3 regions of the Brevibacillus sp. RS1.1 genome follow, and region 2 is predicted to be linked to each of the others. Evidence: predicted binding sites of a transcription regulator. Region 2 holds the regulator's gene; each other region holds the start of a gene.
What was found. The regulator LexA, encoded in region 2, represses DNA repair genes until DNA is damaged. The targets are predictions, from matches to a motif close to CGAACATATGTTCG.
Positions count from the first base shown of each region.

Region 1 (4,274 bases), on a different contig from region 2:
TTTAGAAAAAAAGCGTAAGTACTTCCTAATGAAGCTGTGCAGTGTGTCCAATCATACTGCACGGCTTTTTCCATTGTATGGGAATTAAAAACATTCTATAATAGCTGTAATTACTTTCGGAGGTGTATATCACATGTTAAAAACACTATTCAGAGCAAGCAAGTACACGGAAGGAAAAATACGAACGGCAGCATGACGCGGACGCATTTTGCACAGTAGAGGTACGATCAGTATGTGAAAACGGAACGCGTCATCTGCCTAAAAAAAGGTGGATACTGCTTCCATGTTCATGAATGCGACAAAAGTATATATGATCAAAAGTTTTTTGACTTCCCTGGCTAATACGACCATGTTCACGACCTATGCGCTTTACTACATTGTGACACTGGGCTTTAACCCGTTTGAATTGCTAGTGATCGGGACGGTATTGGAGTTATCCGTGTTGGTGCTTGAAGGGATAACAGGAGTAGTGGCTGATACGTACAGTCGCCGTCGCTCCGTCATTCTCGGGATGTTTTTTCTGGGAATCGGATTTGCGATGCAGGGGATCGTTCCCGCGCTTGATACTTGGATACCGATGATTTCTGTCTTCGGCTTGGTGCTGTTTTCGCAAGTCGTCAGTGGTCTTGGGTATACGTTTATCAGTGGAGCGGATACTGCATGGATTGTAGATGAGGTCGGGGAAGAGAAGATCGGTACGATTTTCATGAAGGCCAAGCGCTACTCCTTGTTTGGGAATCTGCTCGGGATTGCACTTAGTGTGGCATTGGCAACACTCGCTCCCAATTTGCCTTACCTCATAGGTGGCCTCATGTATCTGGGGCTTGGCGTCTTTCTGATTCTGTTCATGAAGGAGACCGGATTTATTCCTCGTGAACGTGAGCAAGGTGCTTCCCACGTGAAGGAAATGATTCAGACGTGGACTTCGGGTGCCAAAGTGATTCGCAGTCAGCCGATTCTCATGCTGATCTTGTTCGTGACGCTATTTACGGGTGCAGCCTCAGAAGGGTATGACCGTTTGTGGGAAGCGCATTTGATCGCAGAAATTGGTTTTCCAGAGTTTGCTGCTATTTCGATGCCCATGTGGTTCGGGATCATTGCCGCACTCGCAAGCTTGCTCGGCCTCATCGTCGTAGGCGTTGTGGAAAAAAGGCTGGATGTGAACAATGAGCGGGTTGTCCTTGTAGGCATGTTCACGTTGACGGGGCTCAAAATTGCAGCGATGATAGCTTTTGCCTTTTCTCCTAGCTTTAGCTGGGCATTAGTTGCATTGCTGTTGATCGGTGTGATCCAGTCATTGAGCAGCCCGCTGTATGATACGTGGCTGAATGTAAACATTGAAAGCAATGTGCGAGCGACGGTTTTGTCGATGATGGGCCAGTCCAATGCTTTGGGACAAACGGCAGGTGGTCCTGCTGTCGGATGGATTGGGACGCGTTTTTCGATTCGCGCTTCGCTCGTTGCAGCGGCTATCTTGTTGGCACCGATTCTGATTGTGTTCGGACGTGCGCTTAGAAGGCGCTGAGTCACATACAAAGTGTAACAAGCATAAGGCATGTGTCCATTTTTTAGGGCGCATGCTTTTTTGTTGAGGCAATCGTTGGTTTTTGTAATCAAAACTTGCGAACAGACGTTCTCTTTTGATATGATGATTTCAACAATAAGAAGACACATTTTGTGGTGGTGAGAACCTGATGATTCAGGAGTTGAGAAGGTACGCAGCGAGGCAGCAAGCAGTGGAGATCATCTATTTGAAGAAGGATGGGGAGGCTAGCAGGCGTACGATTCGTGTGGTTCATATTGATGGGAACAAAGGGAGCTTGAAAGCATACTGTTATAGGAGGAAGGCGTATCGTGTATTTGTGTTGGAAAACATTTTGGCGATCGCACCTGTGTCAGGGTATTTTGCCGGATGAAAAGGAATCATCCTCCACGCCCCCAGCCTATTCCAGCCATACTATGTTATACTAAATAGGTAAACAACTTCAAAAAAGAGGAAGGGCGGGGACAACAATGGAGTTCTTCATTGTCATTGTCATCATGTTCTTGATCGTAGTGTTTGTCTTAGCGTCCAAAGCTGCAAAAGGCGGAAGTGGGCGCTCTCATTCCTCTTCAGACAGCGGGGGCGGAGCCTTCTATGTAGACAGCTCTCACAATCACCATCATCGAAGTCATGATTCAAATGATCGTTGGGATAGCTATGACAGCGGAAGCGATAGCGGTGGTGGCGGAGATAGCGGAGGCGGCGGCGGGGGAGATTGACGCTGTTGCATTTTGTTTCATTATGGTACAATAATTGGGAAATATGATTCCAAACCTGAATGGTAGGTTTGCTAAAGGAGAGATGTTTTATGGTAGTCATCAAATTTGTTCAGAGTGTCGTAGTCGGGGTCACGGGAATCCTCCTTTCAAGCGAACAGTAATATCGTTCACCAAATGAGGATTCGACTGTGACTGGTTCTGGCTGATAGCCATATATCTAACCAATTGCAGGGGGAATCCGCAGTGAATCAAACAACCAATCAACAAGTATTGCAATCTATGGGCTGGAATGAGTATTTTGCTAATCATTTTACCCCTTATGCTGAGCAAGGCTTCAGTGTGGGACGTATCACACTTGAACATAAACGTATTTATCGTCTGTGGAGTGAGCATGGCGAGCTCCTAGGCGAGGTAACAGGTAAGCTTCGTTATGAGGCAACCGGACGAGAAGATTTTCCGGCTGTCGGGGACTGGGTAGTGATCAGTGCCCGCCCAGAGGAAAAGAAAGCCTCGATCCACGGACTTCTTCCACGTAAGAGCAAGTTTTCCCGCAAGGTAGCTGGGGATACAGTGGAAGAGCAGATTGTGGCTGCGAACGTCGATACGGTTTTCCTTGTGAATTCCTTAAACAATGATTTAAATCTGCGCAGGATTGAACGCTATCTCATTCTTGCGTGGGAAAGTGGAGCCAATCCGGTGATTGTGCTATCCAAAGCAGATTTGTGTGACGATCTGGATGCATGTATGACAGAGATAGAATCAATCGCGATCGGAGTACCTGTTCACGTAGTCAGTGCTGAGCAGGGAGAAGGACTGGATCAGCTCGCACCGTATTTGGGCGAGGGCCAGACGATTGCCTTGATGGGTTCCTCTGGTGTTGGCAAATCCACGTTGATCAATAAATTGAGCGGAGCGGAGATGCAAAAAGTCAGTGGCGTGCGTGAAGGTGATGACCGTGGCCGCCATACGACGACTCATCGCGAACTGTTCCGATTGCCGAGTGGTGCTCTCATGATCGATACACCGGGTATGAGGGAACTTCAGCTCTGGGAGGCAGATGAGGGCTTCCGCGGTGCCTTTGACGATATCGAGTCCATTGCGGAAACATGCCGTTTCAATGACTGCAAGCATATGCGCGAGCCCGGCTGTGCTGTTCAAGCTGCTATCAATGATGGGTCATTGGAAAAGGCACGCTTTGACAGTTACCTAAAGCTCCAACGCGAATTGGCACATCTGGCACGCAAAGAAGACGCAAGGCTTGCTGCTGCTGAAAGGGATAAATGGAAGAAGCTCAACGTTCAAATGCGGGAGAAAAAACCAAAGAGATAAGTACGTGAGCCCTTGAGAAATCAGGGCTCTTTCCTTTAATCGGGCAAGTAAGCGCTTCCTTTTTCTTTCAAAAATTAACGCTTGCTACCAACGCGAGAGTTATGATAGATTTGGTCAATACTCGTTGTTACACTTCGAAAAAGATAGGTAGCTCGTATAATTTTGGGAATAAGGCCCAACCGTTTCTACCAGGTGACCGTAAATCACCTGACTACGAGTGAAAGTGCGTCTAGGGTTCCGTCTCTTTCTTTCCTATTTCAATCATAGGGTTGAAAGAAAGCTGGTCCGAGCGGCGCAGGCACGAATGATGTGTCACACCTAAGGGATAAAAGCCCAGAGGGACAGTTTCACTTGGCGTTGGTTCGTTACGTAGCCCGCTTGTGACACTGTCCACTCTGGGCTTTCTATATTTCAGCAGGCCGCAAGTAAAAATGGCCGGAACGATATCTGAGGAGGAAGAACTGATGAAAGAATTACAAGAGCGCATCGTACAGGATGGCAAGGTACTGTCGGCATCCGTTTTGAAGGTGGATGCGTTTTTGAACCACCAGGTAGATCCGCAATTGACGATGAAGATCGGGCAACGCTTTGCCGAGTTGTTCGCTGGTGAAAACATTACAAAAGTCGTGACGATTGAGGCAAGTGGAATTCATTTTGCTATGGCAACTTCCTTTGCTTTGGGT
Region 1 covers NZ_JABSVA010000007.1:165,087-169,360, reverse strand. Annotated here, with positions in the region: gene HP570_RS21650 (YcnI family copper-binding membrane protein) at 1-18, shown strand, start outside; gene HP570_RS21645 (MFS transporter) at 284-1,525, shown strand; gene HP570_RS21640 (WYL domain-containing protein) at 1,695-1,916, shown strand; gene HP570_RS21635 (hypothetical protein) at 2,014-2,262, shown strand; gene rsgA (ribosome small subunit-dependent GTPase A) at 2,506-3,591, shown strand; purine riboswitch at 3,724-3,825, shown strand; gene HP570_RS21625 (xanthine phosphoribosyltransferase) at 4,056-4,274, shown strand, end outside.
Region 1: the regulator LexA is predicted to act here: its motif matches at 1,624-1,637, upstream of HP570_RS21640 (WYL domain-containing protein).

Region 2 (4,274 bases):
CGCGTCATTTCTTGCTGGCGCTCATCCTGCCCTTCTTCGAAGAACAATTGAAGAGGCTTATCGGGACTCACGATTCTCCATCCTTTTGGAAGCAGAGGCTTCACAAGACGCGCTGCCCAATCTACAAAGGTAGACTGTTGAACGTCATCAACTCCCAACTCCGGCAAAACCTCGGATATATAGGTAAGAAACATCCGGTTTGGCGCAAACACCATGAATTTTTTGGACATCATGGAATCCTGGAAGTTATAAATCAAATAGGAGAGTCGGTGCAGCGCAATCGTCGTTTTTCCGCTCCCCGCTACACCTTGCACGACAATGGGCCGTTCTTTTTCCGCCCGAATAATATCATTTTGCTCGGATTGAATGGTAGCGACGATGTCTTTTAGTCTGCTATCGTTCGCCTGATTTAAATTGGCTGCCAAAAATTCATCGATGAAGCCCTCCTGCAAAAACTCGTCAGGATGCCCCATTTCGCGGTTAATTGTTTCTTTTACCGCTCCATCATAGATGCCAACGATCTTTCCGTCTTCAATCGCAAAATTACGCTTTAATCGAACTTCACCACGCACGATCTCGCGTCCCATCCGATAAAACGCGTCTTTGCTCTCACCAGAATAATAAAGACTGGCGATAGGCGCTCGCCAATCCACGACGACAGAATCAAATGTATCGCTGCGTACAATTCCCCGTTTTCCTATGTAGACCTGATCCAGCTCGTAGATTTCATCCTTCAAGAAGTCCACTCTGCCGAAATAAGGCTTCTCTCGCCCCTGATCTTCCAGATAGCGCAAATCCTTTGCCTTTTTAGAGTTAACGACCTGTTTCACATAGTCATCGGTTGCCTCGCGAATTTCATTGCGAAGCTGCTCCATTTCTTCATCAATAGCTGAAATGGTTTCATCCAGCTTTTTTTGTTCCAACTCATAATCACGATGCTGTGTACTCACCTTCATTCCCCCTCACATGTATCGTGTCTTTGAACGTATCAGGACCAATGCCTGGCCAGCCATATTCCAACCGCACATGAAAGTAGACCGAGTCCCAAACTGAGAAGAGCATATAATGTGCCCCGCAACAGATGTCCTTCTCCCCAAAAAGTGACCACTTCCAAGGAGAAGCTAGAGAAAGTCGTAAATCCTCCCATGACACCCGTTGCAAATAAGAGATAGAGTGTGGGAGATAAAATGCCACGTTCTTTCCCCAGCACGAACAAGATGCCAATGATCAAGGAGCCACAGACATTGGCGATCCAGGTTCCCCACGGCCATTCCGGCTGATTTGCGAGTAAAGACAATAGGTAGCGCACAAGAGAGCCAACTGCTCCGCCAACCGCCACAGCTATCCACGCCATCGCTTTCCCTCCCTGGCTATCAAAGCGTTATGTCTGTCACAGAAAAAGACACCCTAGCGTCAAGCGAGGATGTCTGTCGTATCAGTAATTGTTATCTTACTGTTTTGGCTTATTTTCTTCAAGGTCTTCCACATAACGGATGGAATCCAAATTTGCTCTCAGTGAAAGCTTAACGGCGTCAATGTACTTTTGGCGCAATGCTTTTTGCTCGAGCTTTTCCTCTTCAGTTAAACCTTCTTCGCGAGACTTTTTGACCAATTCGTTAATGCGTTTAATTTCTGCGTCAGATACCACTGCTGGTTCCTCCCACTCTGTAGTAGTGCCGCTTCATTATACCACATTCGAATGATCTCGCAAGACAGCCGAACACTTACGGCATATCAGGCATGATCAGAGTTTGCCCCGGGTAAATCCAGTTGCTATCCAAACCGTTCGCTTCCTTGATTTCTATGATATAGTCACGAACATCCGTATGCTGATCTGAGTAGCGAACGGCTAACGACCATAGACTATCTCCGGATTGTACGGTTACTTCTATGCCTTGTGGCTCGTCCATTGGTGAAGCAGCAAACACTAGTTCGGTCAACAAGTAAAAAAAGAGAGTAAATGTAATAAGAAACAAGAGTGCTTGACCTCTCGTGATACCAAAACGAACACGACGTTCTTCTTTTTTCTCGAAACGATTACGTACTGTCGATGAATTCATGATAATGGCCTCCTTACAAACATACGTTCTGTTCTCTTGTAAGCTCATAATAAATGAGAACATATGTTCATGTCAACAACGAAACGAACTTATGTTTGTCGAACGCAAGCTCCCATGGTATAATATAGGAAAATATGTTCGAGAAATCAGGGGTGTCTTTCTATGTCAAAATTATCGAGTAGACAACAAGCCATCATCGAGTTCATACGAAAGGAAGTTCGTGATAAAGGATATCCGCCTTCTGTACGTGAAATTGGAGAGGCTGTTGGACTCGCTTCCAGCTCAACGGTACATGGTCATTTGGCACGCTTAGAGAAAAAAGGCCTCATTCGTCGAGATCCTACCAAACCTCGCGCCATCGAATTGCTTTCAGATGAAGATCGTTTTCAAGACAATTTCGAAGACTCTGTCGTCCGTGTGCCAGTAATTGGAAAAGTAACCGCTGGACAACCCATTACAGCCATTGAGGATGTGGAAGAATACTTCCCGCTTCCAGACAATATCGTGACTTCCGACAAGGTCTACATGCTGCGCGTCTCCGGGAATAGCATGATTGATGCCGGGATTCTCGACGGAGACTACGTCATTGTTCGCCAACAGCACGTAGCGAACAATGGTGACATTGTCGTAGCCATGACAGAAGAAGATGAAGCGACCGTCAAAAGATTTTTCAAAGAAAAGAACCACTTCCGTCTCCAACCGGAAAATGCCACGATGGAACCGATCATTCTGGAGCATGTCACCATTCTCGGTAAAGTCATTGGTGTCTATCGCCTCATTCACTAGTTTCCACGTAAAAAAGGACAGCCTCGGCTGTCCCTTTTGTTTTCTATATGTTATCTGGCGATAAAAAACCAGATGATCATCGTAACTTGCAAGATGACTTTTACGACCGCACTGCCCAAAAATCCGATCAGTGAGCCTACCCCCGCTTTCACTGCTCGCTCCATCGATTGCTTCTGCACCATCAACTCTACGAGAACGACGAATACGAACGGCAAGATCAGCATACCAAACGGTGGGAAAACGAAAATTCCGAGGATAATTCCGACCGCTGCAGCAACGGACGACCACTTGGACCCCCCGTACTTTTTCACAAAGTACATGTTCGTCAGCAAGTCAGCACCGTAAAGCAGAATGCTTAGAACGGCCATTCCCCACCAAAAGGATGCCGGCAATCCCGCTCCCGGATCTGCAATGAAAAAGTGATAGAGCAAAAAGCCCGCCCACAACAAGATCGTATCAGGTAAAACGGGTAAGAAAATTCCTGCGATGCTTAGCAGGAACAATAACACAACCACAACCCATAAAAGTATTTCCATCCACTACACTCCCTTCATTTAGGTATACGAGTGATTACCAATTTCGTTGCGCACTTATTCACTTTTGTCTACACTATTTTAAAAGAAAGTGGACATGGGGGTAGTTTCATGAAAAATTGGCATGATCTCTCTTACTTGAGCAGAGGAACAATGCGCCAAAAAGCGGCGTGGGAAGCGATTCAACAGACGCATATCATGGAAGTACTAGCCGATTACCGTCCAGTGCTTGCCGGAACCATCCCATTGGACATTGATGTTGAGCAAAGCGATCTGGATATTATTTGTGAGAGTCGTGATCTGGATCAGTTTGAGCAGGTTGTCCGTAAAGCGTTTGGCTGCTTGTCCAGATTTGAAGTGACAAAACTCGATCTAAAAGGGATTCCCACGTGCGTTATTTCGTTTTTCACAGCTGGCTTTTGGTTTGAATTGTTTGCTCAACCGGTTGCAGTCGAAAAGCAAAACGCCTATCGTCATATGGACATCGAAGCACGATTATTACATATAGGGGGCTTGGATGCGTGTATCCATATCAGGGCTCTGAAGCAAGACGGCCTCAAAACAGAACCTGCATTTGCTCGATACTTTCATATTCCGGGTGATGATCCGTATGAGGCCTTGTTGCAATTGGAGTCGTTGACCGAACAGGAATTACGCCAAAGAGTTCAGCCCCTACGAAAGGATTAATCTGCTAGCAAATCTATCAACTTGCTGGGATCATAAGGGGTAAACAGTGACTGGCGTTGCAACCGATCATTAAGGAGGACATACTATATGGATTGGCTGATAGAGCTACCGCTCCTCACTGGAGAGAATCGGGTAGAAACAAACGTCGACTTCTCATTTAAGAGATTCGAGTCAAGTGGGCTTCAGGAACCTCCCGATTTTATCCATG
Region 2 covers NZ_JABSVA010000001.1:412,645-416,918, forward strand. Annotated here, with positions in the region: gene HP570_RS01675 (HelD family protein) at 1-950, opposite strand, end outside; gene crcB (fluoride efflux transporter CrcB) at 989-1,354, opposite strand; gene HP570_RS01685 (DUF896 domain-containing protein) at 1,451-1,648, opposite strand; gene yneA (cell division suppressor protein YneA) at 1,725-2,060, opposite strand; gene lexA (transcriptional repressor LexA) at 2,223-2,846, shown strand; gene HP570_RS01700 (DUF456 domain-containing protein) at 2,897-3,382, opposite strand; gene HP570_RS01705 (DUF4269 domain-containing protein) at 3,491-4,066, shown strand; gene HP570_RS01710 (hypothetical protein) at 4,154-4,274, shown strand, end outside.

Region 3 (4,274 bases), 300 kb from region 2:
GAAATAGACTCTAACACAGTGGTCGAAAGGTATGCTTTGTCCCTGTTACTAATATACGCTTTGCAGCTGAGCCCATCGGGACGTGGAATATTGACCGCCCCTCGATACACTGCAAACCACTTAGGTCCGTAAATCCTTAAGAAAATAGCTTATAAATGCAAGAGAAATAACAAAAAATGTTGATTTATATTGTTGGCTGATATATAAATTAATTAGATTAATTATTATTTGATATTTAATTCAAATAGAGAGAAGGACAAATGGACTCGATGGCACTGGAAAGGTAATACGGCATAGCCAAATGACAATAGATTCTGAAGAAGACTTTTCCGTTTGCCATAAGTTGTATGGAGTGTGCAGGGTGACTTACACTATGAAAAGCTACCAAGAACGATTGGACAGATTTGAGAAATTTTTACGAACGAACGCCGAGGTAACTTGGTCAGAGCTGATTCATACACCAAATAGACGCATCGCCAATCGTTTATATCAGGACGATTGCGCCCACAAAACAGAAAATGAGCTCCATAACGCAGCCGAACATACGGCTACCCTGTCGCCAGAGGAAAATTATAATCCCAAAACAAAAGAATGCTGATTAGACTGCCTTAAAAAAGTGGTCTTAAACCGACCACTTTTCGCAGCCGCTGGTCTACTTGTCGCTATTTCTGAACATATCAGAGACATATTTTGAAATTCGCATACTTATTTCTGCTCGTGCTACATCACGCACTATAGCGAAGGTATCCTCATAACCTCGACACACAAACCGATAGTACAGCGCGCTATCTATGCGTTCTTCTTGAAATACTTTAATATTTTTTGCCTTCAATTTTTTCCTGACCTCACTTAGATCCAGATGGATTTGTGCCATCAATACTTGGGAAGCTTTGAGGTAAAGATTTTTCAATGAAAAGGATGAGAGGCCGATTTCTGTACTGTTTTTATCGACTATCGTTAAGATCATCGGCAGAAGAACAGAATCCCTTATTAATTCAAGTTCTTCTTTGCTGGGCAACTCTGGTTTGACCGGCTCTTGTTGCTGATTCTTTCTGCTTAAGTATTGTTCCCGGTGTTCTGGAAGCATCATTCGACTGGATTCCCATCGTCCATTATTCTGAAGTTTTTTACTCATCTATAGTGCCCTCCTATTTTCGCACTACGCTCTTGAGCTTGTGCTGCTCCCAATAAAGAAGATGCGCGCAAAATCGCTGTGCTTCCGTAGCGATTCTTTATTTGATCTGTGATGCGTTCTAGCCTTTTGTACCTTTCTCTATTACCGAAGAAGGAAAGTTGGTATTCATCATCACGGCTCAAATTTGATACCACTATTCCAAGTTTTCGAATCGGTTGTTCATCCCAATGGATATAAAACAACTTCCGAGCTGCTTCAAACACCTCATTGGTGATATTGGTTGGATCGTCAATTGTGATTTGTCTAAAAAATCCCGTAGGTCTGTCAAAGTCAGCACCTTGAGCTCCTACGGATACCACTTTTCCCATATAGCCTTTGGCACGACAACGGCGACAAACTTCTTCGCTTAACTCAAGTAGTATGACGTCGATATCCTCCTTATGGGAATAGTCACGCGGCAAAGTCATTTGATGTCCAATAGCTTGTTGATGATCGTGTGTGCCTGGTGTAACTGCGCTTGGGTCTATGCCGTTCGCAGTTTGCCAATACAATTCAGCTTGTATATCACTATTTTTACCCATAACAAGCTTCATTCTACGTTTGAAATCACCAAGCGGAAGTTTGGCTATATCGCCAATTGTCGCAATGCCTATTCGGTTAAAGTGAGCCGTCATCCGTGAACCTACACCGAACATTTTGTTGATGGGCTGAGGCCATAACAGATTATCTATATCGCTTTTAGGAAGTGTGAAGATACCCGTTTCACTTTTTTTAGCCCATATGTCAGTTGCCATTTTCGCCAACATCTTTGTTGAACTTATACCCACCCTGATCCAGACACCGGTAGACATCATTACCTTGACTTGTATTCGTTTTGCAATTTCTTCTGGAGATCCAAAATAAGAAAGCGATCCGGTCACATCCAAAAATTGCTCGTCAATTGAAAATGGCTCAACTAAGTCTGTAAAGGATTCAAAGATCTCAGTAATCATTAGTGATACATCGATATAAGTCTGCATGCGAGGACGTATAACGACCGCTTCAGGACACTTGGCGAGAGCCTGACCCAATGTTTCTGCTGTAGTTATTCCAAACTTTTTGGCCACAGGACATGCTGCTAAGACGATGCCCGATCTTCTGGCCGGATCTCCGGCCACAATAACGGGACTATTGCGATATTCTGGACGTGCTGCCTTTTCAACAGATGCATAAAATGATTGGCAATCCGCCAACATTATTACGGGCACCACAGTGACACCCCCAAATTAATACGAAAATATGTTCTTATTATATACCGAATGTATGTTCGTAATACAATGGTTAAATCATCCAGCTCAGGTATTTTTCCTACTCCAAAATTTACTTCAAGCTTCTATAAAACAATGGTCCCCGAACTCTATTTAGGAGTTCGGGGACCATTGTATGCAAAATCTTAGGCAAAAGAGGGGATTAACTCTAAAACGAGAATGTAGGCGCGGCTAAACACTGAGTGGGGGTGTCATTGGCTGCGCGAATGCGTCATTTTGAGAGCTATTGTTACCATCTCAACCTGTCGGTTTATCCGTGAATAAAGCTGTCGCAGCAGGTGGAAAGATCAACATGAGCACACCAGCTACGTCGCATCCTGCGGCAAAGAGGGTGCACAGTCGCAGTTCACGACGTCAGGGACATATGTATGTCGTCCACTATCGACAACGCGGGAAAAACGCGTGTCCAAAAAGGAAAATGTATTCGTGGCCAGTCGGTTTGTGCTGCCGGAGCATCGGGAAGCGAGCTTCTAAATCGAGGAAATGCAGGTACATGATGGGCAAGGCATGAGAATTACTCAAGAAATCGGCAAAAATAGGCCCCTTTTTCAAAAGCAAGCGGCAAAAAACAGCGTGCCGCGTTGAAACGGTGTGTGCGAGGAAGATGTGAGATTCCTGAAACGAAAAGCGGTCAAAAACAGCCGTTTTTCGTGTTTTTTTGGCTTACACGGATTTTGCCAGAAGGGAGGTTTCCCTGTATTGTTAGATTATCTTTTGAAGCATATATTTGACGGATAGAACAAAGGAGATTTAACATGCTAGCACAAGAAATGGGTGTCATATTCACCAAGCACGCCGATCAGATTACTTCCAAGCGTTGGGGAGAATTCATGCAACAATTGGAGGAAAAAGGCCTGTACGTGCTCATTGAGACAGACACGATCGGAAGAGTGATGAGTCCATTGGGCGGATTGATGCCCATGCCGTGTAAAAGTGAGACGCTCCATATTGTGACAGCTAATGAGCTGGAGCAGCGTGGCTTGCCGCTCGGTCACCACATCGTAACGAAAGCGAAAGAAAAAGTAATCCAACCATAATCGAAAAAAACAACGTAACCTTTCCTGTAGGAGCAAGCTTCCAAGTCGGAAAGGTTTTTTTGTGTGAAAAACGCCTCGACGTTTTTCATAAAGATGGACATCAGTATCAGTGACAAAACCCGCTAGGAAAGTCAGCCGAAGCGGGTTTTGTTTAGGTATGGGCGCAAACTTCGTTCAGTTGTCTGCTTTTTTAGTCGCAGGGACGTGACGGAATAGCTTGGTCATGCACACCCACGCGATGAGTGGGCCGATTCCGATACACAGAATCAACCAGTTCAGTGTAAGAGGAGAGACGCTCAAGGACGTTACTAGCAGAAAGATCAAAATCCCCACCAGCCGACCAACGTCCAGAGCAAACTCTCGGAGCACGACATACTCGACCCGGTTGCGTGCGCTCTCTTCGTTCGTGCCAATCAGATCAAAAATCGTGGAGAGCATGGGCACAGAAAACAGCGGGTAAGCGATGGACACCGCAATTCCAAAAATAAGCAGAGTCGTAAAGCTCACCTGCCAAAAAAATACGAAGAGAATCCCCCACATGATGACAGAACCAGTGAGCATTCCCCACTTGCGATAGCGAGGAGCGAACCATTTGGCGATCAGAAAATAGCTCACAAGTCCGACGGCAGATGTAGTCAACCAGTAGTTGCCGAGTGTCATCTCGCTTCTCGTGGAAATGTAGACGAGTAGACCGATCACAAAGCCGAATACACCTTCACGCAGTCCTTGACCAGCCAAAGCCCCTGCCGCCCAGCGCCACTCGGGCTCCTCTCGCAAACAACGTAAGGAAAAGCT
Region 3 covers NZ_JABSVA010000001.1:716,042-720,315, reverse strand. Annotated here, with positions in the region: gene HP570_RS03255 (hypothetical protein) at 374-598, shown strand; gene HP570_RS03250 (YhjD family protein) at 653-1,135, opposite strand; gene HP570_RS03245 (DNA polymerase IV) at 1,132-2,385, opposite strand; gene HP570_RS03240 (hypothetical protein) at 3,198-3,479, shown strand; gene HP570_RS03235 (MFS transporter) at 3,654-4,274, opposite strand, start outside.
Region 3: the regulator LexA is predicted to act here: its motif matches at 2,431-2,444, upstream of HP570_RS03245 (DNA polymerase IV).